2 linked regions of the Litorilinea aerophila genome follow. The protein of the gene in region 1 interacts with the protein of each later gene in a pairwise test. Links are inferred from orthologs where the notes say so. Each region holds a gene or a part of one and is shown on either strand. Other genes may lie near its edges.

What was found.
Region 2: the proteins of FKZ61_RS13655 (region 1) and priA interact in binary tests that used the Escherichia coli proteins (3 or more experiments, as listed by UniProt). The link is inferred for Litorilinea aerophila from one-to-one orthologs.

What each region holds. Positions count from the first base shown.
Region 1 is NZ_VIGC02000016.1:101,939-118,598, reverse strand. The notes cover bases 7,004-9,891. They hold FKZ61_RS13655 (single-stranded DNA-binding protein), read right to left. Parts: upstream 8,711-9,891; coding sequence 8,297-8,710; downstream 7,004-8,296. Other genes in these bases: FKZ61_RS13650 (M24 family metallopeptidase), read left to right, coding at 9,055-9,891; FKZ61_RS13660 (cupin domain-containing protein), read left to right, coding at 7,838-8,164; FKZ61_RS13665 (DUF1501 domain-containing protein), read left to right, coding at 7,004-7,540. Also shown: FKZ61_RS13690 (hypothetical protein), read right to left, coding at 147-566; FKZ61_RS13685 (rhomboid family intramembrane serine protease), read left to right, coding at 753-1,322; FKZ61_RS13680 (glycoside hydrolase family 3 protein), read right to left, coding at 1,457-3,097; FKZ61_RS13675 (alpha/beta fold hydrolase), read right to left, coding at 3,103-3,933; FKZ61_RS13670 (DUF1800 domain-containing protein), read left to right, coding at 4,380-6,110; more of FKZ61_RS13665, read left to right, coding at 6,134-7,003; more of FKZ61_RS13650, read left to right, coding at 9,892-10,275; FKZ61_RS13645 ((Fe-S)-binding protein), read left to right, coding at 10,383-11,237; FKZ61_RS13640 (LutB/LldF family L-lactate oxidation iron-sulfur protein), read left to right, coding at 11,250-12,698; FKZ61_RS24315 (LutC/YkgG family protein), read left to right, coding at 12,701-13,579; FKZ61_RS13630 (hypothetical protein), read right to left, coding at 13,757-14,629; FKZ61_RS13625 (ROK family protein), read right to left, coding at 14,708-15,922. UniProt on the Escherichia coli protein: Plays an important role in DNA replication, recombination and repair. Binds to ssDNA and to an array of partner proteins to recruit them to their sites of action during DNA metabolism. Acts as a sliding platform that migrates on DNA via reptation.
Region 2 is NZ_VIGC02000045.1:26,071-35,316, reverse strand. The notes cover bases 5,673-8,837. They hold priA (primosomal protein N'), read right to left. Parts: upstream 8,454-8,837; coding sequence 5,892-8,453; downstream 5,673-5,891. Other genes in these bases: FKZ61_RS22475 (hypothetical protein), read right to left, coding at 8,474-8,837; FKZ61_RS22485 (MerR family transcriptional regulator), read right to left, coding at 5,673-5,865. Also shown: fusA (elongation factor G), read right to left, coding at 1-1,291; rpsG (30S ribosomal protein S7), read right to left, coding at 1,650-2,117; rpsL (30S ribosomal protein S12), read right to left, coding at 2,145-2,564; FKZ61_RS22495 (hypothetical protein), read right to left, coding at 3,086-3,631; murQ (N-acetylmuramic acid 6-phosphate etherase), read left to right, coding at 4,225-5,130; more of FKZ61_RS22485, read right to left, coding at 5,134-5,672; more of FKZ61_RS22475, read right to left, coding at 8,838-9,246.

The sequences.
Region 1 (16,660 bases):
CGCCATGCTGCTCTCTGTCCACAAGGAGGAGGAAGAATCCACCTTAAGATATGTGAACGAATTCACAAGGTCGGTAAGGGTTCATCCAATTTCACGTTCTTTGCGACCGCTTGTTGGACGGTTTGTTGGATGGTCGGGGGCGTGTTCTACGCTCGTTGCTCCCGGCGCAGGTAGGGCAGGGGGGCCAGGGTGCCAGCCAGGCAAAGGGCAAAGATCACGATCAGGAGCAGCCGCCCCACCAGGTGCAGGCCGGCCAGCTCCCCTTGCAGGTAGGCTACCAGCAGGACCAGGGCCAGCAGGCCGTTGGTCACCAGCAGGTGCACCAGGCTGGCCAGGGTGATGATGGGTTCCCGGGCCGCCAACCAGGCATGGAGGCCATAGGTCAGCAAAAGGGCTCCGGTACTCCGCAGGGGCCAGGTTTCGCCCGCCAGGGGAATGCCCCAGTCGCTCAGCACAGCCCGGGGCAGCAACAACAGCGCCAGGCCCAACAGCAGGCCCACCACGGCGCCGTTGATGCGCATGACATTGCGCAGCGGCTGGTACAGATCGTTGAGCGAGTAAGCCAATGTCCCCTCCTTCACACAGCGCGTACCCTGCCCGGGACTCCCGGGGCCATTTCCAAGGGATGCGCCCGCCTTCGCCGGGCAACTGGCCTGCAGCAGGAGACATTTCCCCCGCAGGCCCATGGTTTTGCACAACCTTTCATTCTAGCGCAAAGGAGCGGCGACACCAATCGAGGAGAGGAGTCAAATTTGTCTACCCTACGCCGGACTCTGACCACCCATTTCTGGATTTTGGCCGGCATGGTGGGCGTCCTCTGGCTGTTGGAGCTGGCGGACCTCTTGTTCTGGCGCGGCCACCTGGATGCCCTGGGCATCCGGCCGAGGACCCAGGCCGGCCTGCGCCATCTCTTCATCGCGCCCCTCCTCCACCGTGGGCTGGGGCATCTGATGGCCAATACTGCGCCCCTGGTGGTGCTGGGTTGGCTGGTGCTGTGGCGGGGGATCCGGGCCTTTCTGCTGGTGACCGGAACGGCTGCGCTGGTTAGCGGCCTGGGCATCTGGCTCTTTGGTTCGCCCAATACGATTCACCTGGGCGCCAGCGGCGTCATCTTCGGCTACCTGGGCTTTCTCTTGGGGCAGGGCTACCTGGAACGGCGCGGATGGGCTGTGGCCCTGGCCGTGGGGGTCCTGATCGTCTATGGGGGGATGCTCTGGGGCCTGTTGCCCCTGCGTGCGGGCATCTCGTGGCAGGGGCATCTCTTCGGTTTCGTGGGGGGCGGCATAGCGGCCTACTGGCTGGCAGACCGGGTTGAAGGATGATTCCACAGCAAGAACACCCCCAGAGCGCTCTCTGGGCTTCTTCTGCACCCTCTACGTCTCGGCGGTGATGAACCCCCTTTTTGCGGGCGAGTCAAGGGAGGCCCGGCTTTTCCACCGGGCCCTCCTTTCCCCCTTCAGTCCGCCAGGGGGCGAACGCGTACCTGGGGCAGCCGAACCGGGCAGGTGCCCCGGGCTTCCAGCTCGCCCAGCCACACCTTCACCGCCGCACGTTGGGAGACGGGGGCATCCCCATAGGCGGCCAGGAGGTTGGGCAGGTGGGGCATCTCGTGCAGCACGTAGGGGTTGCCGAACGTGGTGTAGTACACACGGGGATGATCCATGAACAGCGAACGCCAGCGCCAGTATCCCAGGTGCCCCACCAGGTTGCGGATGATCCCCAGCACCATGTAGGGGAGCGCGAGCAGATTGACGAAAGCCACATCGGCCGCGGCCGCCGCGGCCAGCAGCTCATCATCGCCCGGGTTGAGGAGATGGGTTACATGAAAACCTCGCCGGCGCAGCTCCTCGTCAAAGATGGGGAGCTCCGGCTGGGGCATGAACCGGCTGAAGGGACTCACCGCCCCGATGGTCACAGTCAGCACCCGACTTCCAGGCTGGAGATCCGCCGGTGGGCAGCCGTCGCCACGCAGGACGGTGATGCTTTTGTCGGCCATTTCCTGGGCTGCCTGGTGGTGGCGGGCCGTGTCGGCGTCGGACGGCTTCGGCCCAAAGGGATCTCGGTGCAGGTTCAGCCGGGCCTTGAGCTCCAGCACCCGCCGGGCGGCGTCCCACACCCGCTCCTCGGCCAGGCGTCCTTCCTGGACTGCCTGCAACAGCCGCTCATAGTCCTGGAGGGTTTCAGGAAACAGATAGACGTCACAGCCGGCCTGGATGCACCGCACGGCTCGCTCGTCCCCGGGGACGCGCGTGGTCAGGCCGATCATCCCGGAGGCGTCCGAAATGATCACGCCGTCGAATCCCAGCTCTTTGCGCAGCAGATCCTGAAGCAGGTGGGCGCTGAGGGTGGCCGGCGGCGCGGCTTCCGGCTGGTCGGTGAACCCCTGGTAGTCGGGCAGGGAAATGTGGCCGGGCATCACACACATCACGCCGGCGTCAATCACCGCCCGCCAGACCCGGCCGTAGGTCTCCTGCCACTGGGCGAAGGGCAGGTGGTTGACCGTGGTCGCCAGATGTTGGTCCCGGTCATCCATGCCATCGCCGGGGAAGTGCTTGGCAGTGGCGGCCAGCAGCCCGTCGGCCTGCATCCCCTGGATCAGGGCTGTGGCCAGGCGGATCACCCGATCCGGCTGGTCGCTCAGGGCCCGGACGTTGGTGATGGGGTTGTTGAAGTTATAGTTCAGGTCTACCACAGGCGCGAAGGTCCAGTGGATGCCGGCGTGGCGGGCCTCCGCGGCGGTGGCCTGGCCCATCTGCCGCATCAGCGCTTCATCGTCGGCCGCGCCGGCCGCCATCATCCAGGGGAATTGGGTGCCGTCGGTCAGGGCGTTGGCCCCGTGCTCCAGATCCCCAGCCACCAGGAGCGGGATCGGAGATCGCTCCTGCAGGCGCTGCATCTGCTCCCGCAACTCCGGACTGGAGACGTGGCGCACGGTCAACGCGCCCAGGGGCACCCGGTCCAGCAGCGCCAGCCACTCGTCGGTGGTGAAACGGGGATGGGAGGCGCACAGCAGTTGCCCCACACACTGGGAGAGCGTCATCGATTGCAGGGTGGAATCCACCCACTGTTGTTGTTCAGCCGTCAACGGAACCAGCATGGCAGTCACCCCCTCGCGCCTTGGGTCACCTGGGCCAGGAAGTTGCGCACGGCCTCCATGTACGGGCCAAACTGTTCCCGACGGATGTTGTGCCCGGCCCCGGGGATGTGGACCACCTGAAGTTGGGGGATCAAGGCCTGCATCTGGGCGGCGCGCTCCGCCGTCACCATGGCGCCCAGCTCGGGGTCTGCCGTCAACAAGAGGGCCGGGCAGGTGATGCTGCGTAAGATCTGGTCCCAATCCATCCCAGTGGCTCCTCCACGATTCAAGGCCTTGAGGTTGAAGCGCAGCTTGGCGTCGACCCAGGGCCCCAGCTCGGCCTCGGGCCAGGTGGGCATGTTGGTCCGGGCATAGTCCAGCAGGGCCTCCCGGGACATGCCTTTCAGCTTGACCATGCGGTCGTGCCACTGGCGTCGCCGTTCCTGGGCCTCGGCAGAATTGTCCTCCATGTAATTGCGTGCCCCACTGTCTTCCACCAGGATGGCCCCGGGCAGCTCCGGATACAGCCCAGCCAATGCCATGGCCGTCGACCCGCCCATGGAATGACCCAGCACCGCCGGTTTGTGGAGGCCAAGGCCGGTGATGACGCCGGCCAGGTCGGCCGCCATGTGGGCCGGCGTGTAGCCCTCGTCCGGCGCATCGGAGCGGCCATGCCCGCGGGCATCCACCATGATCACGTCGTAGTCCGCCTGCAGGATCTCCGCCACCGGCGTCCAGCACAGGCCGTCATCGGAAAAGCCGTGGGCCAGCACCACCGGCGGCTTATCCCCGCCCGTGCGGGTGTAATGGATACGAATGCCGTTGCTTTCGATGGTGTCCGCATGCCATTGAGCCATTTTGTCTGTTCTCCTCACTTGTCTGTGACAAAAGCAACTTGTGTAACAAAAGCATTGCCGAAGCGCAGAGGACCCAGGGAAACGCGGAAATTTTCCCCTGTCTCTGGGGTGTTGCCCTCTTGGGGCGGGCGCGCCTGGATGAAGACGGGTACGTCAGATGGCCGGCAGACCCTACGACCGATGACGGTTGTCTTGCCTGCCTGGATGGGCCATCATGGGCAGGTGGTGGATCCACGGCTATGCTTCTTCGCCCATGATGCCGGTGGGCCGTGGTGTGGACGGCAGGTTGTAGTAGCCTGGGAGCAGTGCAAGCGGTGGGTCCAGCAACTGGATCCTATGCTAGTATAGCTGACCGAAATCGGCAAGTGCTTGAAAGGTTGCTCGAACCGTCAAGGGCTTGGAAATCAAGGCTTGAGTGTATTGCACGCAGACCCCAGGAGGAGTTCATGCCCGACTCGGCTTCCCCCCTTGAAGCCCCTCGAATCACGCAACCGGAGCATGCCAGACGGCTGAACCGACGTGGGCTGCTGCGGGGGGGTGGCGCCATCGCCGGCAGCGCCCTGGCCGCTTCCCTGGTCCAGACGTCGCCCGTAGCGGCCCAGCCGGCCTCCGGTGAACCGCCGCCCGCCATGCGCTCTCCCCGCAACCCTGTCTTCGCAGCGGCCGCCGGCGTACCTTCCCTGCCGCCGCTGCCCGTCATCGTCTTCAACCGCATGGCCTTCGGCCCCCGCCCCGAGGATTGGCAGGCGTTCCAGTCCCTGGGCGACACGCCGGAAAGTCGTCTGGAAGCCTACGTGGAGCAGCAGCTGGCCCCCGAGACCATCGACGACAGCGAATGCGAAGCCCGCCTGGCCTCCTACGGTTTCACCGCCCTGGACAAATCCCTGGCCCAACTCTGGGCCGACCACGTCCAGGGCGACCAGGACCGCTACCTGCCGGCTTGGGAAGTGGAACGAGCCACCTTCATCCGGGCCGTCTACAGCAAACGCCAGCTGGTGGAAGTCCTGGCCGACCACTGGCACAACCACTTCAACGTCTACGGCTTCGACTATTGGATCGCCCCCGTCTTCGTCCACTATGACCGGGATGTCATCCGGGGCCACATGCTGGGCAACTTCCGCCAGATGCTGGAAGCCGTGGCCCAGAGCCCGGCCATGCTCTTCTACCTGGACAACCAGTCCAACAGCGGCGGCAGCCCCAACGAAAACTACGCCCGGGAGCTCTTCGAGCTCCACACCATGGGGGCGGAAAACTACCTGGGCGTGCGCAGCCCAGAGGACCCGGCCCTGGTGGACGGCAACGGCAACCGGGTCGGCTACATCGACGCCGACGTCTACGGTGCCACCACCTGCTTCACCGGCTGGCAGGTGAACATGGACACCGGCCTCTTCGAGTTCGACTCCTCCCGCCACTTTCCCTACCAGAAGTTTGTCCTGGGCAAGATCATCCCGGACAACCAGGGCATCAAAGACGGCCACGACGTCCTGGACCTGCTGGCCAGCCACCCTGGCACGGCCCGCCACGTCTGTCGGCGCCTCTGCCGCCGCCTGATCGCCGACCACCCACCCGAGAGCGTGGTCCAGGCCGCGGCCGACGTCTTCCTGGCCCACAAGGATGCGCCCGACCAGCTCAAGCGGGTGGTGCGCACCATCCTGCTTTCCGACGAGTTCCGCACCACCTGGGGACAAAAGGTCAAGCGGCCCTTCGAGTACGTGGTGGCCATGCTGCGGGCCACCCAGGCGGACTTCGAGCCCACCGACAGCTTCCTCTGGAACTTCGGCAACTCCGGCCAGCGGCTCTTCCGCTGGCATCCGCCCGACGGCTACCCGGACTTCAAGGAGGCCTGGTCCAGCACCATGCCCATGCTGCAACGCTGGCGGCGCTGTAACTGGCTCTTGGGCTGGACCTACGGCGGCGACGGCCCCAACAAGGATGACTACCGCCTGCAGCCCGAAACCCAAATGCCGGCCAGCAAGAAAACGCCCAACGAGATCGTGGACTACTGGAGCAATCGCATTCTGGGCCGGACCCTGCCAGCAGACGAACGGCAGCCCATCGTCGAGTTCATGGCCCACGGCCGCAACCCGGACTACGAGCTACCGGCCGACCAGATCCAGGAACGGCTACGCTACATGGTGGGCCTGATCCTGATGTCCCCTTCATTTCACTGGCGCTGACCGCCAAAGGAGCCTGATAGAGCATGTTCAAAGTCAGCCGACGAGGCTTTCTCGTGGGGTGTTCCACCGCCATCGCCGCCATGACCGGCGGCATCAGTTTCACCGCCTTCGGTAGCGCCGAGGACGAGCCCAACCAGGACATCCTGCTGGTGATCTTTCTGCGGGGAGGATGTGATGGCCTGAGCGTGGTCATGCCCATTGCCGGGGACGACCGGGGTTACTACGAGGACCAACGGCGGGAAATTGCCATCCCGGCCAGCGGCACCAATGCCGCCCTCAACCTGGATGACTTCTTCGGCCTTCATCCGGCGGCTGCCCACCTCCACGAACTCTTCCAGGAGCAGCGGCTGGCCATCGTCCACGCGGCCGGCCTGACCAGCGACACCCGCAGCCATTTCGATGCCATGCAGTACATGGAGCTGGGCACGCCCGGCAGCAAGAGCGCCACCACCGGCTGGCTCACCCGCCACCTCCAGACCGCCGGCAACCTGCCTTCGGAGATCATCCTGCCGGCCCTGGCCGTGGGCAACCTGCAACCCACCTCCCTGGCCGGCAGCAACGAATCCATTGGCATGAACAGCCCAGACGACTTCTCCTTCGGCGGCCACTGGCGCTACGGCAGTTGGATGCGCCAGGCCCTGCGAGACATGTACGCGGGTGGCACCTGGCTGCACCAGGCCGGCCTCCAGACCCTCAACGCGGTGGACGTCATCGAGTGGGCCAGCCCGGACGAGTACACGCCGGGTAACGGCGCCGCCTATCCCGACACCGAGTTCGGCCGCAACCTGCAGAGCGTGGCCCAGATGATCAAGATGCAGCTCGGGCTGCGAGTGGCCACGGTGGACCTGGGGGGGTGGGATACCCACGAGTACCAGGGGGATGAGGGCGGCGGCTACTTTGCCTCGCAGCTGGGGCAGCTTTCCCAGGGGCTGGCCGCGCTCTACACCGACCTGAGCAACGTCAACGGCACGGACCACACCCGGCGGCTCACCATGGTGGTCATGAGCGAATTCGGCCGCAGCTTCCGGGCCAACGAAAGCCGGGGCACCGACCATGGCCACGGCAACGTGATGCTGGTCCTGGGCGGCCAGGTCAACGGCGGCAGGGTCTACGGCCAATGGCCCGGCCTCCACACCGACCAGCTCTACGACCGCCGGGATTTGGAGATCACCACCGACTACCGCCGGGTGCTCAGCGAACTCCTCATTCGGCGGCTGGGCAACCCCAACCTGGGTACCATCTTCCCCGGCTACACCGACTACCAGCCCCTGGGCATCGTCCAGGGGACCGATCTGACGCCCATTTACGATCAGGCCGGGCCGACCCCTACACCCCAGGCGACGCCCGCCCCTCAACCTTCCCCAACGGCCGACCCCGGCGGCAGCAGCGATACCAGCCGACAGGTCTTCATCCCCCTGGTCAGCCGATAGCCAGCAGGTGCGGTATCCATACCGCACGGGTGCTGTCCCGTCTGGAAACGGGACCTACGGCCTCGGTGATGCGAGGGAAATGGCACCGGGGACCCCGGCGGCCGCAGCACGTTGGGCCCCAAAAAAATCCGGGACGCACCCGGGCCATTGGGATGCGTTGCCCGCCATCCCGATCCATAGTACACTGATCCGGCCCACGACTGCGGCCGCGGCCGGATGGCCGCACGGCGTCAACGTATCACCTGCATACCCATATAACTCAGCATATTCACATCCTCAATGGAAAAGGAGAGCGCCATGTACTTTTTCACGCCCGAAGAGCGGGAAAGCAAGGAACTCTTCGCCGGGATCACCGCCCGGACCTTCTGGGGGGAGAAGATGCTCCTCTCCCTGGTGGATCTGCCAGCCCACTCGGTGGTGCCGCCCCACAGCCATCCCCACGAACAGGCCGGCATTGTGCTGGAAGGGGAGCTGACCTTCACCGTCGGCGGGGAGACCCGGACCCTGCGCCCGGGTGACATGTACGTCATCCCCGGCGGGGTGGAACACACCGTGGTGGCCGGTGACCAAGACGCCCGCGCGCTGGACGTCTTCAGCCCCGTGCGAGAGGATTACAAGTATTGAGGGGTATTTCACCACAGAGATGGAGAGGGGAGTCCCCGGGCGCGCCGGAATCAGGCCCATAAAAAATGCGCCAGGATATCACTGGCGCATTTTTTCGCGTGTGGCAGATGTAACAGAATCGTCTTCGGCGGCCTAGAACGGGATGTCCTCGTCGCTGAGCTGCTCCTCCCCGCCGGCCATGGCGCCCGGATCGGCGCTGAAGCTGCTACCGCCGCCGTCCCGACCACCCAGGAAGCGAATGGTCCGGGCCGTCACCTCCAGGGACGCGCGCAGGTTACCATCCCGGTCGGTCCAGGGACGGGCCTCTTCCACCTCGCCCAAGACCAATACCTGACGCCCCTTGCTCAGATACTGGCTGACCAATTCCGCGTCCCGCCGCCAGGCCGTGACCCGGAACCAGGTGGTCTTCTCCTGGCGCTGGCCATCCTGGCTGTTCCAGACCCGGTTGACGGCCAGGCTAAAACTGGCCACAGGCACGCCACTGGGCGTATACCGCATCTCCGGATCGCTGCCCAGATTGCCGACGAGCATGATCTGCTGAAACATCGAGTCCTCCTTTGGACGTGAAAAATACGGGGGTATTGTTGGCATCGCCTGGGGCGATGGGGTTCAACCACGACTGTGAGAGATAGTGAGGGGCCGCCACGGAAGAGGCGTGGTCACACCATATGGCTCGCCCAAATTGATTGCCCCCATTGTACCAGAACGGCGGGCCCTGTCAAATTTTTCCCGGCCTGACAGAACAGACGTTCGAGGTCAGATCCATACCAATTCCCACCGGCAATTGGACGTCCGCCCTAAACCGTGCCATAATGGACATGCCAGATTGGTCAAGACGAACCGATGCCCTCCCCGGGGCTTCTCACCTGTTCTGCCGTGGGATCCAAACCGTGAACCGAAGCAGAATTCAAGCCTACCTGCAGGAAAATGGGCTGGATGGCTGGCTGCTCTACGACTTCCGGGGCACCAACCCCATCGCCCTCCACGTGGCCGGCCTGCGCCACAGCGGTACCCGCCGCTGGTTCCTCTGGATTCCCGCCCAGGGAGAGCCCACCTGGCTGGTCCATGCCATCGAAACCACCACCTTCGCCCACGTGACCGACCCGATCCTGACCTATGTGGGCTGGCGCCAGCTGCGGGAACGTCTGGCCCGGCTGGTTGTCGGCGCGGACGGCCGCCGGCCCCGCATTGCCATGGAGTACAGCCCCCAGGGCGCCATCCCCTACGTCAGCACCGTGGACGCGGGCACCAAGGAGCTGGTGGAAGCCGCAACCGCCGCGGAGATCGTCAGCAGCGCCGACCTGGTGCAGCAGGTGCAGGCGGTGTTGACGTTGGGCCAGCTCCAGAGCCACCGCCGCGCGGCAGAAGCCTGCCTGGCGGCCAAGGACGCGGCCTTCGCCCTGGTCGCCCAACGGCTCCAGACTGGGGACTCCATCACCGACTACGACGTCCAGCAGTTCATCCTGGAGCGCTTCGCCGCCGCCAACATGGACAGTGATCACCCGCCCATCGTGGCGGTCAACGGCGATGCCGCCAACCCCCACTTTGCGCCTTCCGCCGACCGCCGCCGGCCCATCCGCCCGGGCGACATACTCCTCATCGACCTCTGGGCCCGAGAGCAGGGCGATCCCCAGGCCTGCTTTGCCGACATCACCTGGACCGCCTACTGCGGCCCCGAGGTACCGCCCAAAGTTCGGCACGTCTTCCAGGTGGTGGCCGCGGCCCGGGACCGGGCGGTGGCGTACATCCAGGCTGAACTGGACGCGGGGCGGCCTGTCTACGGCTACGCGGTGGACGACGCCTGTCGCCAGGTCATCGCCGACGCCGGCTTCGGCCCCCACTTCATCCACCGCACCGGCCACAGCCTGGGCACCCAGGTCCATTTCGTCGGCGTGAACATCGACAACCTGGAAACCCAGGACCAGCGCCGTCTCATCCCCGGCGTGATGTTCACCATCGAGCCAGGCATCTACCTGCCCGGCTACGACTTCGACGACAGCGGCGAAGCCAGGGGGGTGGGCATCCGCAGCGAGATCAACTGCTTCATGCACGGCGACCGGGTGGAAGTGACAACCCTGCCTGCCCAGTCGGCCGTGCTGCCACTTTTGTGAACCGACTGCGTAAATCCCGGCGGACATTCACCGGTAGCGTCCCCTCCAGTCAGCGCAGTCAGATTTCCGCCGCGGTATTTACGCCAGACTGCTGAGATGAATCGATCATGCACCGGAAAACCTTCGAGCAACCACCCCGCCGCGTCGCCCTCTTTGTCACCTGTATGGTCGACATGATCTACCCCGAAGTGGGCATGGCCACCGTGGAGCTGCTGGAGCGCCATGGCGTCGAGGTCATCTTCCCGGAAGAACAGACCTGCTGCGGCCAGCCGGCCTTCAACGCCGGCTACCGGGACGAGGCCCGGGTCCTGGCCCGGCGCTTCCTGGAGATCTTCGGTCCCCTGGTGGAACAGGGCCAGGTGGACGCCATCGTGGCGCCCAGCGGTAGCTGCACCACCATGACCAGCCACTTCTACGCCACCCTCTTCGACAGCGCAGCCAACCCGGCCGAACGGCGCCGTTGCGAGTCCCTGGCCGCGGTCACCTTCGAGCTCACCGAATTCCTGGTGGATGTCCTGGGCGTGACCGACACCGGCGCCCGCTTTCCCGGCAAGGTCACCTACCACGCCTGCTGTCACCTGCTGCGGGAGCTCCAGGTGGATGCCCAGCCCCGGACGCTGCTGGCCAACGTCCAGGACGCGGAACTGGTGGAGCTGACCGGCGCCGAGGAGTGCTGTGGCTTTGGCGGCCTCTTTTCCATCAAAAATGCCGGCATCAGCACCGCCATGGGCCAGCGCAAGGCCCGCTACCTGGCCCAGAGCGGCGCCGACGTGGTCGCCCTGTGCGACGTGAGCTGCATGACCCACATCAACGGTCTGCTCAGCCGCCAGGGACAGCACTGCCGGGCGGTCCACATCGCCCAGATCCTCAACAGCCAGGTGGACGTGGAAGCCCCACCTCCACCCCCGGCGCCAGACCAGGAGGCGGTCCAGCAGCCCCGCCGGTGGCAGGACATTCGTTGAGAGGAGAGCACCATGGCCACATCCACCATCGACCTGCACGCGCCTTACAAAGAGCGGGTGAAGCTTGCCCTCCAGAATCTACACCTGAAAACCGCACTCAGCCGTTCCACCGTCCGCCTCAGCAGCGCCCGGGTGGCGGCCATGACCGCGGTGGACGGCCAGCGGCTGCGGGACCAAACCCGCCAGATGAAGGAGTACGTCCTGCGGAACCTGCCGGATTTGCTGGAGGAGCTGGAGCGTAACATCACGGCCAACGGCGGCCATGTCCACTGGGCCCGGGACGCAAGTGAGGCCCAGGCCATCGTTCTGGAGATCGCTCGCCAGGCCAACGTCCAGAAGGTGGTCAAGTCCAAGTCCATGGTCACCGAAGAGATCCACCTGAACCAGGCCCTGGAGGAGGCTGGCCTGAAGGTGGTGGAGACCGACCTGGGCGAGTATATCATCCAGCTGGCCGGCGAGCCGCCCAGCCACATCGTGGCGCCGGTGGTCCACAAACGGCTGGAGGACATCAGCGCCGTCTTCCAGGAGAAGCTGGACATGCCCCCCACCCTGGATCCCGAGCAGATGTGCGCCATCGCCCGGGCTCGCCTGCGCCAGGAGTTCCTCACCGCGGAGATGGGCATCAGCGGGGTCAACTTCGCCATCGCCGAGACGGGAACCGTCTGCATCGTCACCAACGAGGGCAACGGCCGCATGGTCACCTCCATGCCCCGGGTCTACGTGGCTGTCATGGGCATCGAGAAGCTGGTCCCCACGGTGGAGGACGCCTTCCTCCAGTACCAGGCCCTGTGCCGCAGCTCCACCGGCCAGCAGTGCAGCGTCTACCTTTCCCTTACCAGCGGCCCCCGGCGGGAGGGGGACGTGGATGGGCCCGAGGAGTTCCACGTGGTGCTTCTGGACAACGGCCGCAGCGACATGCTGGCCCGGGGCTACGGCGAGGCGTTGCTCTGCGTGCGCTGTGGCGCCTGCCTGAATGTCTGCCCCGTCTACCGGGAGATTGGCGGCCACGCCTATGGCAGCACCTACAGCGGCCCCATCGGCGCGGTGATCAGCCCTCTGCTGCCGGCCCAGGTGACCAACGCGGAGAAGCTGCCCCACGCCAGCAGCCTCTGCGGCGCCTGCCGGGACGCCTGCCCGGTGAAGATCGACCTGCCCCGGCTACTGCTGGACCTGCGCAGCGACCAGGTGGAGGCCAACCAGGCGCCCTGGCTGGAACGCCAGGCCATGGAAATCTTCGTCCGCACCATGAGCAGCCGCCGCAGCTATGAAAACGCGGGCAAACTGGCCAGCCTGGCCAGCAATACCATGGCCGCACTCAGCGGCGGCAACCTGAAGTTCATGCCGCCTCCCCTTTCAGCCTGGACCCAAAGCCGGGACTTCCCGCCCTTTGCCAAAAAGAGCTTTCGGGAGCTGTGGGCGGAGCGCATGGCCCGTCGCCGCACCATCCAACGAGGAGGTTGACCGTGGAAGCCCGCGATGAAATTCTGGGCAAATTGCGCCAGACTTTGGCCCGGCCGGACCTGCGTTTCCCGCCGGCCCGGGTAGAGCCCCTCACACCGGAAACCCGCATGACCGTCACCTCGGCCAGCGGCACCCAGGTGGAGCTGGCCCACCGCTTCGGCCAGGAGCTGGAGAAACTCCACGGCAGCTACCAGGTGGTGGAGACTGCGCCCGAAGCCCGGTTGGCCCTCATCAACCGTCTTCTGGCGTGGATGGAGGAAGAAAAGCTGCAACGCAAAGGCGCCGTCGTCGTCACCGGCCAGGAGCGCAGCGTCCTGGCCTGGGATCCGGCCAGCCTGCCCATCCCGGGGCTGGACGTGGCCCTGGCCGACATGGAGATTCAGCTGGTGGCGCCCCGCGCCCTGCTCACGGCCGAAAGCCGGGAAGCTGTGCGGGCCATCCGCTATGGGATCACCGGCGTGGAGGCCGCCTTCGCCAGCACCGGTTCCATGCTGGTCGCCTCTGGCGCGGGCACCAGCCGGGCGGCCAGCCTCCTGCCCCTACGCCACATTGCCCTGATCCCCTTCGACCGGCTCTATCCCACCATGGAGGACTGGCTGGCCGAAGAGCGGGAGGCGCATCACCTGGTGGACTACGTCCGCAGCCACGCCAACCTAGCCCTGATCACCGGTCCCAGCAAATCGGCCGATATCGAGATGAACCTGACCCTGGGGGTCCATGGTCCTAAATTCGTCCACGCCATCCTCTTCGACCGCACGGCCCGAAGCCAGCGTCAGCCCGTGGTGTCCCTGACAGAGGAGGAGGCAGAAGACGAACCGGCACGGACCAAGAGCCGTCCCGGCTTCGACGTGGAGATACCCATGCCACCGACCAGGCAGTGATAGCACTACTGGGATCCGGGTATTTTTCAACGGGAGGATGACGTCCCGGTAGGACAATATTTTTGACCTTGGCTCATCTACCACAAATATGCGCGATCCATCCTGGTTTCACAGGGAACCAAACAGGTTCGCACACATTTGGGAGATGAGCCTTTGACCTTTTTACAGCAGAGCCGGCTATTGGTTGAGCGCGTGTTGGAGGGCTTCGTCCCAGAACTGGTACGTGCCATCCTGGAACAGGGCGACGTGGTCTTCCCGGGCGCGGTTCATGCCCCCTTGGGAGACGTTTTCTCCCGCCACCACGGGGACAGCCACATGGCCCAGGGAGCGTAGAATGGCGGCGCGGCGCCGTGCCCGCTCCACATCATTGCGGTCCACCACAGAGGAGACTTCCACGGCCAGATAGACGTCGGTGGGCACATCCAGGTCACGGGGGCGTCCTCGCACAATGAGGTCCAGCAGCAGGAGTTCATCCCGGTCGGCAGGGGGCAGCGTCTCGAGCTGCTCCTCGATCTCCTGGATGGGCACGATCCGGACGCGCCGGAGTACCCGGCCGAAGTAGGCATAGGCCTTTTCCCGATACGACTGCTCCAGCCGCCACCCTGTGTTTTTGGCCAGGGCGTCCTGGAAGCGCTCCATGGTTTGCACCAGGCGATCCATGCGCTCCGTCAGCGCTTCGATCCGCTGCTCGGTGCGGCGCTGGGCTTCGGCCAGTGCCGACACTGCCTCCTCCAGGCGGCTGACCTGTTGCTCGGTGTGGCGCTGGGCCTCGGCCAGCTCTTCGACCCGCTGCTCGGTGCGGCGCTGGGCCTCGGCCAGCTCTTCGACCCGTTGCTCGGTGCGGCGCTGGGCCTCGGCCAGCTCCTCGACCCGTTGCTCGGTGCGGCGTTGAGCCTCGGCCAGCTCCTGGACAGTGGCACGGAGGGCATCGAAGTCTTCCCGACGCACCGCATATTTTTCCCGCAGATCGCGCTCCAGGGCCTCTATCAACTTGAGCATGGAGGGCTGCAGCTCTGGCGGGAATTCCTGGATGATGCTGATGATGCTCATCGACTTCTCCTTCGGGGGAAACGCGCTCTGGAGAAATTATAGTATGAAAGCATCTGCCACTACAACCAATGGATGAACTCAATGGCGTGCAAAAATGAGCTCACTGGCATGTTGCAGGACCAGGACGGCAGCGCCAATGGCGCCGGCATATTGGCCCAGGTTGCTCATCACGATCTCGAGGGCCGACAGGGGGTACGCCATGGCCCGACGTTGTACTTCTGCCCGCAGGGGATCCAATAAGATACGCCCTTCCTGCCCCACGGGGCCGCCGATGACGATCAGCTGCGGGTTAAATAAATTGATCAGGTTGGCGATGGCCAGCCCTAGATATTGAGCCGTCTCCAGGACAACCTGTTGGGCGATGGGATCGCCGGCTTCCGCGGCCATAAAGACGGTCGATGCGGTAAGGCGTTCGGGGTGATCGCCGGTTAAAGCCCGCAGGAAGCTATCTTCCGCGCTGCGGAGCGCGGCCCGTGCCCGGTTGGCGATGGCCGGTCCAGAGGCCAGTTGTTGCAGGCAGCCACGATTGCCGCAGGGACACAGCGGTCCGTCCGGCAGGACAGTCACATGGCCCAACTCCCCGGCACTGGAATTGGCGCCGATGTAGAGTTTATTCTCGTGGACAATGCCTGCGGCGATACCGGTGCCGATGGAGATGTAGATGATCTCTGTGATGCCGGGCTGGGGATCGCACCAGAGTTCGGCGAGGGCGCCCACCTTACTGCGATTGGCCACAAACGTGCGCATCCCCAGTTCTTCTTCAACCATATCCCGAAAAGGGACCTCAAACCACCCCACGTCTACAGCCGATTTAATGACCCCGGTCGACATATCCACGAGACCTGGCGTTCCCACCCCCAGGGCCGGTAAGATTTGCGCCTCATGGACCTGGGCCATGAGGGCCCGCACCCCGTCGCACAGGGAGCGCACTGCAGCTTCTGGGGTCGAATTTGGGATGGGTACATCCAGAGAGTGAATGACCTGGGCGTCCAGGTTGGTCATCACAATGCCCCACTGGCTGTCCCGCATGCGGGCGCCGATGGCGTACGCTGCGTCGGGGTTGAACTCCAGCAGAACCGGCGGGCGCCCCCCGGTGGAATTGCCCAGGCCACTCTCCCGGGCCACGCCCACTTTGATGAGATCCTCCATCAACACCGTGACAGCGGCCCGGCTCAGGCCGGTGCGCTGGGCCAGCTCGGGCCGGGAGAGGACGCGGGCCGCTTTGAGCTCGTCAAAAAGCCGGGCTCGGTTGATCTCCTTCAACAATTCTGGTTGCCCAGCACGTTGGTTCAATTTCGTCGCTCCGTGCGGTGGTGGACGTTCAAGAGTCGATGCGAAACGGATTCAATGGGTGCCCCGAGAGAGTTTATACCGGCATGGGAGTATTTTATGGAGTATTAATCGTAGTCGCTTCTGGCGGGATTGCCAAACTCCCCTCTGAGATAACACAAGACCCCTTGTTTGTCAATAGAAATGCAAAAGTGGCGAGGTGTGCCAGGTGTGGATTGCCGCATCCTCCGATTGACCCCGGTTGGTTTACCCGAGGGTTGCGGATGCCAGGCTTGCTGTGAGAGGTGCGTGTGGCTTTTTGGATCATTTATTTTGTAATTGATATTGACAAAGTGGTTGTGTTGTGATACCCTGGAATCGTCTCCGTCGAGATATTTCGTCTCTCCCATTCCATTTCTTGAAACGCTGCCTGTATGTCCGATTCAGCGGCACAAAGGCACGTGTTGACAATTTGTAATTCAGTGTAGGTTTGTGCGCTGATGGTTGTTTTGCGTGTCTACTTTCACTTTAAGTATTGCAAAGGAGGATACGATGGCTCCTGAGAGCAAAGCACGGGGTGTTGGTGTAGGATTGACACGGCGGGAGTTTCTGCGCCTTTCCGCCCTGGTCAGCGGGGCTGCATTGGTCGTGGGGTGTGCGCCTGCCGCAGCTCCACAATCGGGTGGGGCGAGCGAGAGCACAGGGGATGAGATCGTCCTGGAGATTTGGACCTATCCTCGCACTGAGAATGACGCGGAGTTG
Region 2 (9,246 bases), on another replicon or contig:
CCTCGGTCAGCTTGTCCTGATCCGCCTTGGATTTGGGCTCCACCGCCACCTTGATCACCGGGTCCGGGAATTCGATGGACTCCAGCAGGATCTCGGCGTTGGGGTCACACAGGGTCTCGCCGGTGAAGGTCTGCTTCAGCCCTACCACCGCGGCGATATCCCCGGCATCGCACTCCTTGATCTCCTCCCGCTTGTCCGCGTACATCTGCAGGAGGCGCCCAATCCGCTCCCGACGCTGCCGGTTGACGTTGTAGACGGTGCTGCCTGAGGTCAACCGCCCCGAATAGACCCGGACGTAGGCCAGCCGACCCACGAAGGGGTCGGTAACAATTTTGAACACCAGAGCCGAGAAGGGCTCATTGGGATCCGGTTTGCGGTAGATGGTTTCACCCGTGTGGGGATCCGTCCCCTGTACCGGTGGAATGTCCACCGGGCTGGGCAGGTAGCGCACGATGGCATCCAGCAATGGCTGGACCCCCTTGTTCCGCAGGGCAGAGCCACAGAGCACAGGCACGATCTCATTGTTGATCACGGCCCGACGCAGGGCAGCCACCAGCTCCTCGGTGCTGATCTCCTCGCCTTCCAGGAACTTCATGGTGAGCTCGTCGTCGGTCTCGGCGATCCGCTCAATCATCACCTCGCGGGCGTGTTCGGCGGCCTCCCGCAGGTCGGCGGGGATCTCCTCCACCGACGGCTTGGCCCCCAGCTCGTCCGTGAAGACCAGGGCCTTCATGGTCAGCAGGTCGATCACACCGGCGAAACTATCTTCGGCGCCGATGGGCAGCTGAATGGGCAGCGGGTTGGCACCCAGCCGATCCACGATCATCTGGCAGGTGCGCTCGAAGCTGGCGCCCACCCGATCCATCTTGTTGACGAAGCAGATGCGGGGCACGTGGTAGCGGTCCGCCTGTCGCCAGACGGTCTCGGACTGGGGCTCCACGCCGGCCACCGCGTCGAAGACCACCACGCCGCCGTCCAGGACCCGCAGGCTGCGCTGGACCTCGGCGGTGAAGTCGATGTGGCCGGGGGTGTCGATCACGTTGATCTGACACTCCTCGCCGGTCATGCGGTCGGTCCAGACGGTGGTGATGGCAGCAGCCGTGATGGTGATGCCCCGCTCCCGCTCCTGGACCATGTAGTCGGTCACAGCGGTGCCTTCGTGCACCTCGCCCATGCGGTGGATGCGACCGGAATAGAAGAGAATACGCTCGGTGGTCGTTGTTTTACCGGCGTCAATGTGCGCAATGATACCGATATTGCGCGTGCGTTCGATGGGATATTCCACACTCATAAAAGGATTCCTGTTTTAGAACAAAACAGTACGGCGCCGATTCTCCACAAAGTTTGCCTGGAAAGTTTGCCTGATACCCGGCAGCCCTGGGCAACATCGATGTTGCCCAGACAGGCCTGGAGCGCTAGCAAGACATTGCGCTCGTTCACTTGTGGCAAGGGCGCCGCACTCGTCGTTCGAGACGTATCGTTCGAGACGTATGCGAGCTCTCTAGAGAGAGCCAAAAACCACGCTAAATTTTCAGCAAAGCTCGGTCCATAGCCACGCAGCGGGATCGCGACGGGCGAGCCGCTCCATCCGGGTGCCGGCCTTTGCCCAGCCCTCTGGGGCTGGCCGGCCCGGGACAAAAGCGGCCGATTTAGTAACGGAAGTGGGCGAAAGCCTGGTTGGCCTCGGCCATCCGGTGGGTGTCCTCCCGCTTCTTGATGGTAGCACCTTCGTTGCGGGCGGCATCCATCAATTCATTGGCCAGCCGCACAGACATATCGCGGCCACTGCGCTTGCGCGCGCTGTCGATCAGCCAGCGCATGGCCAGGGCCATCCGCCGGTTTGCCCCGATCTCCACCGGAATCTGATATGTGGCACCGCCGACCCGGCGCGGCTTGACCTCTACCAGAGGAGTGGCATTTTTCAACGCCTCCTCAAAAACCTCCAGGCCGGGGCGATTGGTCCGCTCTTCGATGAGGTCGAAGGCGTTGTAAACAATGCGGGTGGCCAGGCTCTTCTTGCCGCGCTCCATCACATTGTTGATAAACTTGGCGACGATCTCGCTGTTGTAGCGAGGATCGGGAATGACCGCTCGTGTCTCTGCTCGCTTCCTGCGCATAGGTATTGAATCTCCGCCGTAGCTATGTTACCCTCGCGGGCGCTTTGTCCCATATTTGCTGCGACCACGCTTCCGCTGGTCGACGCCCGTGCTGTCCAGCGCGCCTCGCACGATGTGATAGCGAACACCGGGCAGGTCCTTCACACGACCGCCGCGCACCAGCACCACGCTGTGCTCCTGCAGGTTGTGGCCCTCGCCCGGAATGTAGGCCGTGACCTCCATGCCGTTGGTCAGGCGCACACGGGCTACCTTCCGCAAGGCGGAATTGGGCTTCTTGGGCGTGGTGGTACGCACCTGGGTGCAGACGCCGCGCTTCTGGGGATTCCCCTTCTTCATACGCCGGGTCTTGCCGGTCAGGGTATTCTGGGTGAAGCGCAGCGCCGGCGCCTTTTCCTTTTTGGCCACACTTTTTCGGCCCTTGCGGACCAGCTGGTTAATCGTGGGCAAAAGACTCCTCCATCCTAATGAACTGAATCCTCAATCTAAGTCAAATTGCTCAAGATACCCAAGAGAACTCAAGCATTCAAAGCGAACTTAGAACCAAACTTCGACCCTAGCTAATTCACGCCCTCATGAAAATGCCGGCAACCAGAATGTCGGCAAAATATCGGCAGCTCTTCCGGCGGCACCCTGGATAGGGCAAGGCACCCCCTGCTGCCGCAGCATGCACCCGCGATGTTCACGTCCGAACTTGCATCAAAACCATAAACACACAAGCCGTGGGCACAACATGCCCACGAACCACGAGTGTAACATGGCCGCCAATCGATGGTCAAATTTTAGGGCGGCTATTTCTGCCGAACGTACGCACCCACCTGCAACAGGACTTCAGCCCCGGGTATGAACCTGCCATGAAAAAGGCCCGGAAGAACTTCCGGGCCATGACAACAAAGATAGACGACAAAGATAAACGGGCGAGCCCGCCCACGGGTGCCGGGGCAGCCTACCGACTCCTGCCTACCGAGAAACTACATGCCGGCCAGGCTGACCTGAATCAGGCCGGTGTCCGTGGTCACGTCCACCGCCACCCCCATGCTGGGGTCGGCCAGGGAAGCGTTGATCTGGTCGCTGATCATCTGGAGGACGGCCGGGGCCACGGCCAGGTTGCCGGCCGCCGCCTGCTCCAGGTGGACCTGCACGTGGTTGTCCACCACATCCACCTTGCCGGCCAGGTTCAGTTGATTGCCGAAGGGGATCACCCCATCCTTCAGATCCACCTGAATGGTCACCTGATTGTCCGGATCAAACCAAACCCGAATGGCGTTGACCGGATTATTTTCGCCGCTGTTCTGTTGGAGCAGCACCGACAACAGGCTGCTAAACTCCTCTTCGGTCCACTCCGCCGAACCCATCATCAGGCCGGCCATGGCTTTGTCTTGGGCGGCCAGCGCCGAGTCCACGCTCACCTCAATGGGGCGATCGGGCACGGCAACGGTTCCCGCCGCGCAGGCGGCCAGGCTGGTCATCAACAAAACGACAACAAGCAGGACGAGCCACTTCCCTGGGTTACGCATGACAAACCTCCTTTAGGTGTACTTTAGGTGTGATGGTGTGAGTTGGTTATAGGGCCAATAGGCTTGAATACGGATTCGGCCTGAAAAAAGGGAGTACAGCTTCATCCGCAGGGAACCGAAGCCTGAGTGGGAATTCGATTATAACAGGGCGCGAGTTTCTATGCAAACCACCCCTGGATCGCCCCGATGGATCCCAGGAGGACGCGGTCCGGCTGACCCAGGGCCCAGCGGCATGGCGAGGCGCCGCCGACCGCCCGGGCCGCGACAAAGGGGACTTTTTTGCAGCCCTGGACACTTCTGACCCGGGCCCGACACCCTAAAACCCCCATCGTCCGGCAAATCCAAACAGAGAAGGTGGTGGCAGCCCAGCCTCCAAGCGCGTACAGCTGCAGTTTCGCGCCGACAGGATGGCCCTTTTCCCACATTTCACCTACGCTTTCCCTACATTCCACAAACGCCTTGCTGGCATGCGTCGAATGGATGGGTATTCCTGGTCCTGTTGCCAAAAGGTGTTATCATAGCAGCCGTCTGGGGACTCGGCGCCCAGGGATGGTTTTCACTTCGATCCGTAGATTCCATACGACGAAAGGCCCATGAATATGCAACAGACTACCCCCTTGCCCCTTACCGAACAGCGAAATCCCCTCAGCCAGGAGCTTGACCGCCTGCCGACCCTGGAAATGCTGCGGCTCATCAACCGGCAGGATGCCCAGGTTCCGCTGGCTGTAGCCGAAGTGCTCCCCCAGATCGCCCAGGCGGTCGAGCTCATCGTCCAGGGACTGGCCGCCGGCCATCGCCTCTTCTACATGGGCGCAGGCACCAGCGGACGGCTGGGTGTGCTGGACGCTTCTGAGCTGCTGCCCACTTTCAGCTTTCCGGCGGATCGTGCCATCGCCCTCATCGCAGGCGGGCCCCAGGCCCTCACCCGGCCCATCGAAGCGGCCGAGGACGATCCCGAACAGGGACGCCGGGATCTCCAGTCGCATGGTTTCGCCGCCGGTGACGTGCTGGTGGGGCTGGCCGCCAGTGGACGCACCCCCTACGTGCTGGGCGGCCTGGCCTACGCCCGAGAAGTGGGCGCCGCTTCCATCGCCGTGGTCTGCAGTCCCCACTCCCCCATGGCCCAGATGGCCAGCGTCGCCATCGAGGTATTGACGGGGCCAGAAGTCATCACCGGGAGCACCCGCATGAAGGCCGGCACCGCCCAGAAGCTGGTACTCAACATGCTCAGCACAGCCAGCATGGTCCGCCTGGGCAAGGTCTACGGCAATCTCATGGTGGATGTGCGGCCCACCAATCAGAAGTTACGGGAACGGGCTGTCCGCATCGTGACGGCGGCCACCGGCCTGTCCGGCCAGGAAGCGGCCCGCCTCCTGGAAGAGGCAGGGGGAGAGGTCAAGGTCGCGGTGGTGATGGGGCTGGCGGATGTGGATGCGGCCGAGGCCCGGCGGCGGCTCCAGGCCGCCAGTGGCCATGTGCGTGGGGCGCTGTACTCGTGAAGGTTACGGGAAAGGTTCGTCTGGGGCCTGTTGGCTGACCCCAGGTCCCGCCCGGTCGCCTCGAAGCTGTTGTTCATAGCCGTCCAGCACCGCGTAGAGAACTTCATCCAGGAACTGGTCGATCAGTTGCTGGATGCGCACATCGTCGGCATCCATGGCCTGGCCGGGATTGCCGCTGCGGATGACCTGGTACAACTGGTGGCGGAAAAACTGGACAGCCCGCCCGGTCTCCGTCAGGCCCACCCCGCTGAGGGCGGCCTCTCGCCCGTACTCAAAGCCCAGCCGGCGCCCCTCCTGCAGGAGGCGAGGCCGGGGCTTGGGCTTCAAGACATAGCTGATGGCCAGGGCAAAGAGACGCCGCCCCCGCTGACGCCGCTGCTGGACGGCGTCCCCCTCCAGGGGATAGTGCCAGCCCACCTGTTCCTGGGAAATCTTCTGAATCTCCTCCCGCACCCGCACAATGGCCGCGCTGACCAGGTGCTCCGATTCGCCGGGCGCGCGCTGGCTGAGGCGTGCGTCCAGAAAGCGGCGCAAATCGGCCAGGCTGAAGCGGCGGTGGCCGCCGGGCGTACGAAAGACGGGGATCTCCCCCTTGTCCGCCCAGCTCCGCAGGGTGGTGTAGTGGATGCCCAGAAAGTCGCTGGCCTGCTTCAGGGTCAGCCACTGGGGAGGGGTCGACCGGTCCACCGCCGGCGCGGGGAGCTCTCGCTTGCGCTGGCTCTTCCGTCTGGGCATGCTTCTCTTCCTCTCACTCCTGCCAGTTATAAGATGGAGACCGGATCCACGTCCACCCGCCAGCCGAAGGGGATGGGGAGCCCCCGCAGCAGGACCGCCGGATCCGCCCCCCGGATGAGGACCTGCCAGCGGTAGTAGCCCCGGTAGCGGGCGAAGAAGGCGGGCACCGGCCCCATGATGTCCATGGCCTGACCGGCCGGCGCCAACGCCTCCAGGCGCTGGCGCAGGATGGCGACCATCTCCTGGCTGGCTTCCTGCGCCTTCTCCAGATTCCGGTGCCAGTATATCAGACGTGCCAGCCGCCGTACAGGGGGGTAGCCATGCTCCTGCCGGAAGGCCAGCTCGCGCCGGTAGAAGCTGGCATAGTCATGTTGGGCAGCCGCCTGGATGGCATAGTGCTCCGGCGTGTATGTCTGGATGACTACCCGTCCTCCCCGTTGGCTGCGGCCGGCCCGGCCGGCCACCTGGGTGAGGAGCTGAAAGGTGCGCTCGGCGCTGCGAAAATCGGGCAGGTAGAGGCCGGTGTCGGCAGAGATGACGCCCACCAGGGTGACCAGGGGGAGATCCAGGCCCTTGGCGATCATCTGGGTACCCACCAGCACATCCGCCTCATGGGCGGCGAAACGGGCCAGGATGGACTCGTGGCTCCCCTTGCGGCCGGTGGTATCGGCGTCCCAGCGCAACAGCCGGGCCCGGGGCGCAATCTGGGAGACGTACTCCTCGATGCGCTGGGTCCCACTGCCGAAATATTTGATGCGCCGGCTGTCGCAGTTGGGGCACCGCTCCGGGATGGGATAACGCCGGTTGCAGTGGTGACAGATGAGCACCGCCGCCCGCTCGTGGTAGGTCAGGGGCACCTCGCAGCGAGGACACTCCTGCACCGCGCCACAGTCCCGGCACATGACGAAGGTGCTGGTTCCCCGCCGGTTGAGGAACAAGATGGCCTGTTCGCCCGCGTCCAGGGTGGCGTGGAGCTCAGCCTCCAGGCTGCGGCTGAAGATGCTCCGGTTGCCGGCCCGTAACTCCTGGCGCATGTCCACAATTTCCACCGGCGGCAACGTGGCATAGGCCACCGCCTCGTCGGCCGAACCGGGGCCGGCGGACATCCCATGGCCCATCACCCGCCGGGACATCTCCAGCAGGATCATCTGGCCCTGTTGCGCCGCGAAGTAGGATTCCAGGCTGGGCGTGGCACTTCCCAGGATGAGCACGCTCTGGGTCAACTCGGCCAGACGATGGGCCACCGTGCGGGCATCGTAAAAAACGGTGTCGCTGCCCCACTCCTCGGCATTTTGCTTGTACGAGGCCTCATGCTCCTCGTCCAGCACGATCAGGCCAGGCCGGGGCAAGGGCGCGAAGAGCGCGCTGCGGGGCCCCACCACAATGTCAAAGTCTCCATCCCGGATGGCCCGCCAGACGTCGTAACGCTCTCCGGCGCTAAGCCCCGAGTGGACCACAGTGACCCGGCCGGGGAAACGGCCGGCAAAACGGGCCACGGTCTGGGGTGTGAGGGCAATCTCCGGCACCAGGACAATGGCCTGGCGCCCCTGCTGCAGCGTCTCCTCGATGGCCCGGAGGTAGATCTCCGTCTTTCCGCTGCCGGTGACGCCGTGGATCAAAAACTTGCCGGGCGGGGATGCCTGGAACCCTCGCTGCCAGATCTGCTGCCAGACGGCTTCCTGCTCGCTGGTGAGGATAGGCGCGGCGGAAGGCGGATAGCTGCGCCCCGCCAGAGGATCCCGGAAGCGCACCCGCTCCTCCAGGCGGATCAACCCGGCCCGATGGAGGGCCCGCAGGGTCTTCAAATCGGTGGGCACCCGGGCATAGAGGTCGCTTTTCCACAAAGGGGTGCCGGCTTCCTGGAGCGCGGCCAGCACCTGGCGATAGGGGGCCAGGCCGCGCCACGTGGCCAGCTGGGCTTCTGCCTCGGACCGGGGGACGGCCAGGGAAACGCCCTCCACCTGGATGCGTACCAGCCCTTTGCTCGCCAGGGTGCGCACTGTGCTGTCGGAGCGCAGGCCGCAAGTTTTGGCCAGGTCGCCCGGCGAAGGCCTTTCCCCGGGATGGTCCAGCAGCCAGGACAGCACCGTCGCCTGGGGCGTCGACCGGGCCAGGGTCTGCAGGCGGGTTTCCAGCTCCTCCGGGGGGGCCGCCAGGGTCACCTGCAGCTCCCGACGGGCCCGGGGCTGCTCCTTGCGCCCCGAGCGGGTCAGCAGCCCTGGCGGCAGGAAGAGACGCACCACCTCCAGAATGGAGGCCACGTAGTAGTCGGCCAGCCAGGCAGCCAGCGTCAACTGCACCGGCGTCAACACCGGCAGCGGGCGGGCCAGACGTTCCACAGGCCGGGTGGGCACCGGCGCCGAATCGGCCAGTTGCCACACAATGCCCTGCACCTGCTGACGCCCAAAAGGGACCCAGACCAGATGGCCCGGCTGCAGGATCTCCTCCAGGTGGGGGGGAAGATGATAGTGGAAGGTGCGCCACTCGTTCCCGGCGTCGTCAGGCGACTCGGGGAGGGGCGGCTCGCCCTGGCGGGTGGTGAAGGTACGCCGGATGGGGACGTTGACAATGACTTCCGCGTAACGCATAGGGAACGGCCGGGCCTGCCTCACCCCCGGGTGCCGTAGATGGACTCCTGCATCAAGCCGAAGAGGAAGGCCAGCAGGCCCGGGAAAATGGCAGCGAGCCACTGCCGGGAGGGATCCACGCCCAGGAAGAGGTAGACCAGGGCGATGAGGCCGTAGATGAATCCACCCACAATCAGGCTGATGAACGGCAGAATCAGGCCCCGCAGCCCATATTTACGGTCGAAGAAGCCATACTCCAGCCGGGCGTGATAGCGCATGGTCTGTAGGGCGCCGATGGCTCCGCCCAGTCCTCCGGCCAGCAAGGTCCCCCACAGCGCAGCGCTGTGGCGCAGGAAGAGGCTGTCCGGCAGGAGCTGGCCCAGTTCAGCCACGAAGGCCTCCAGCGCCCCCTGGTAGAGGAAGCGGGCCACCAGCAACAGGCCAGCCAGGGCGGCCCAGGCCAGCAGATAGGTCCGCAGCCGCTGTCGATACAGCTCGGACCAGCGCCGGGTCTGGCGCACCCGTTGGGCAATGGAGCGGACCTGCTGCATGTAATATTCCACTTCCGCCGAGCGGGACGGATCCCGGTCGAGCAGATCCTGGGCCTTGTCCAGCAGGTGCAGCCCCCGCTGAGCCGTCTCGTTGCCGATGGGCAGGATGGCCACCAACTCGTTGTGAAGGGCGGTGATCTCCTGTTGCACGGCCTCCAGATCCAGCGACGTCATGCGCGGCAACAGCCCGGAGCGGTTCTTGCCGCCTGGCCGGAAGGACATGGCGTGGGCATAGAGGGGACGTTCCGCCTCGGACGTTTCGG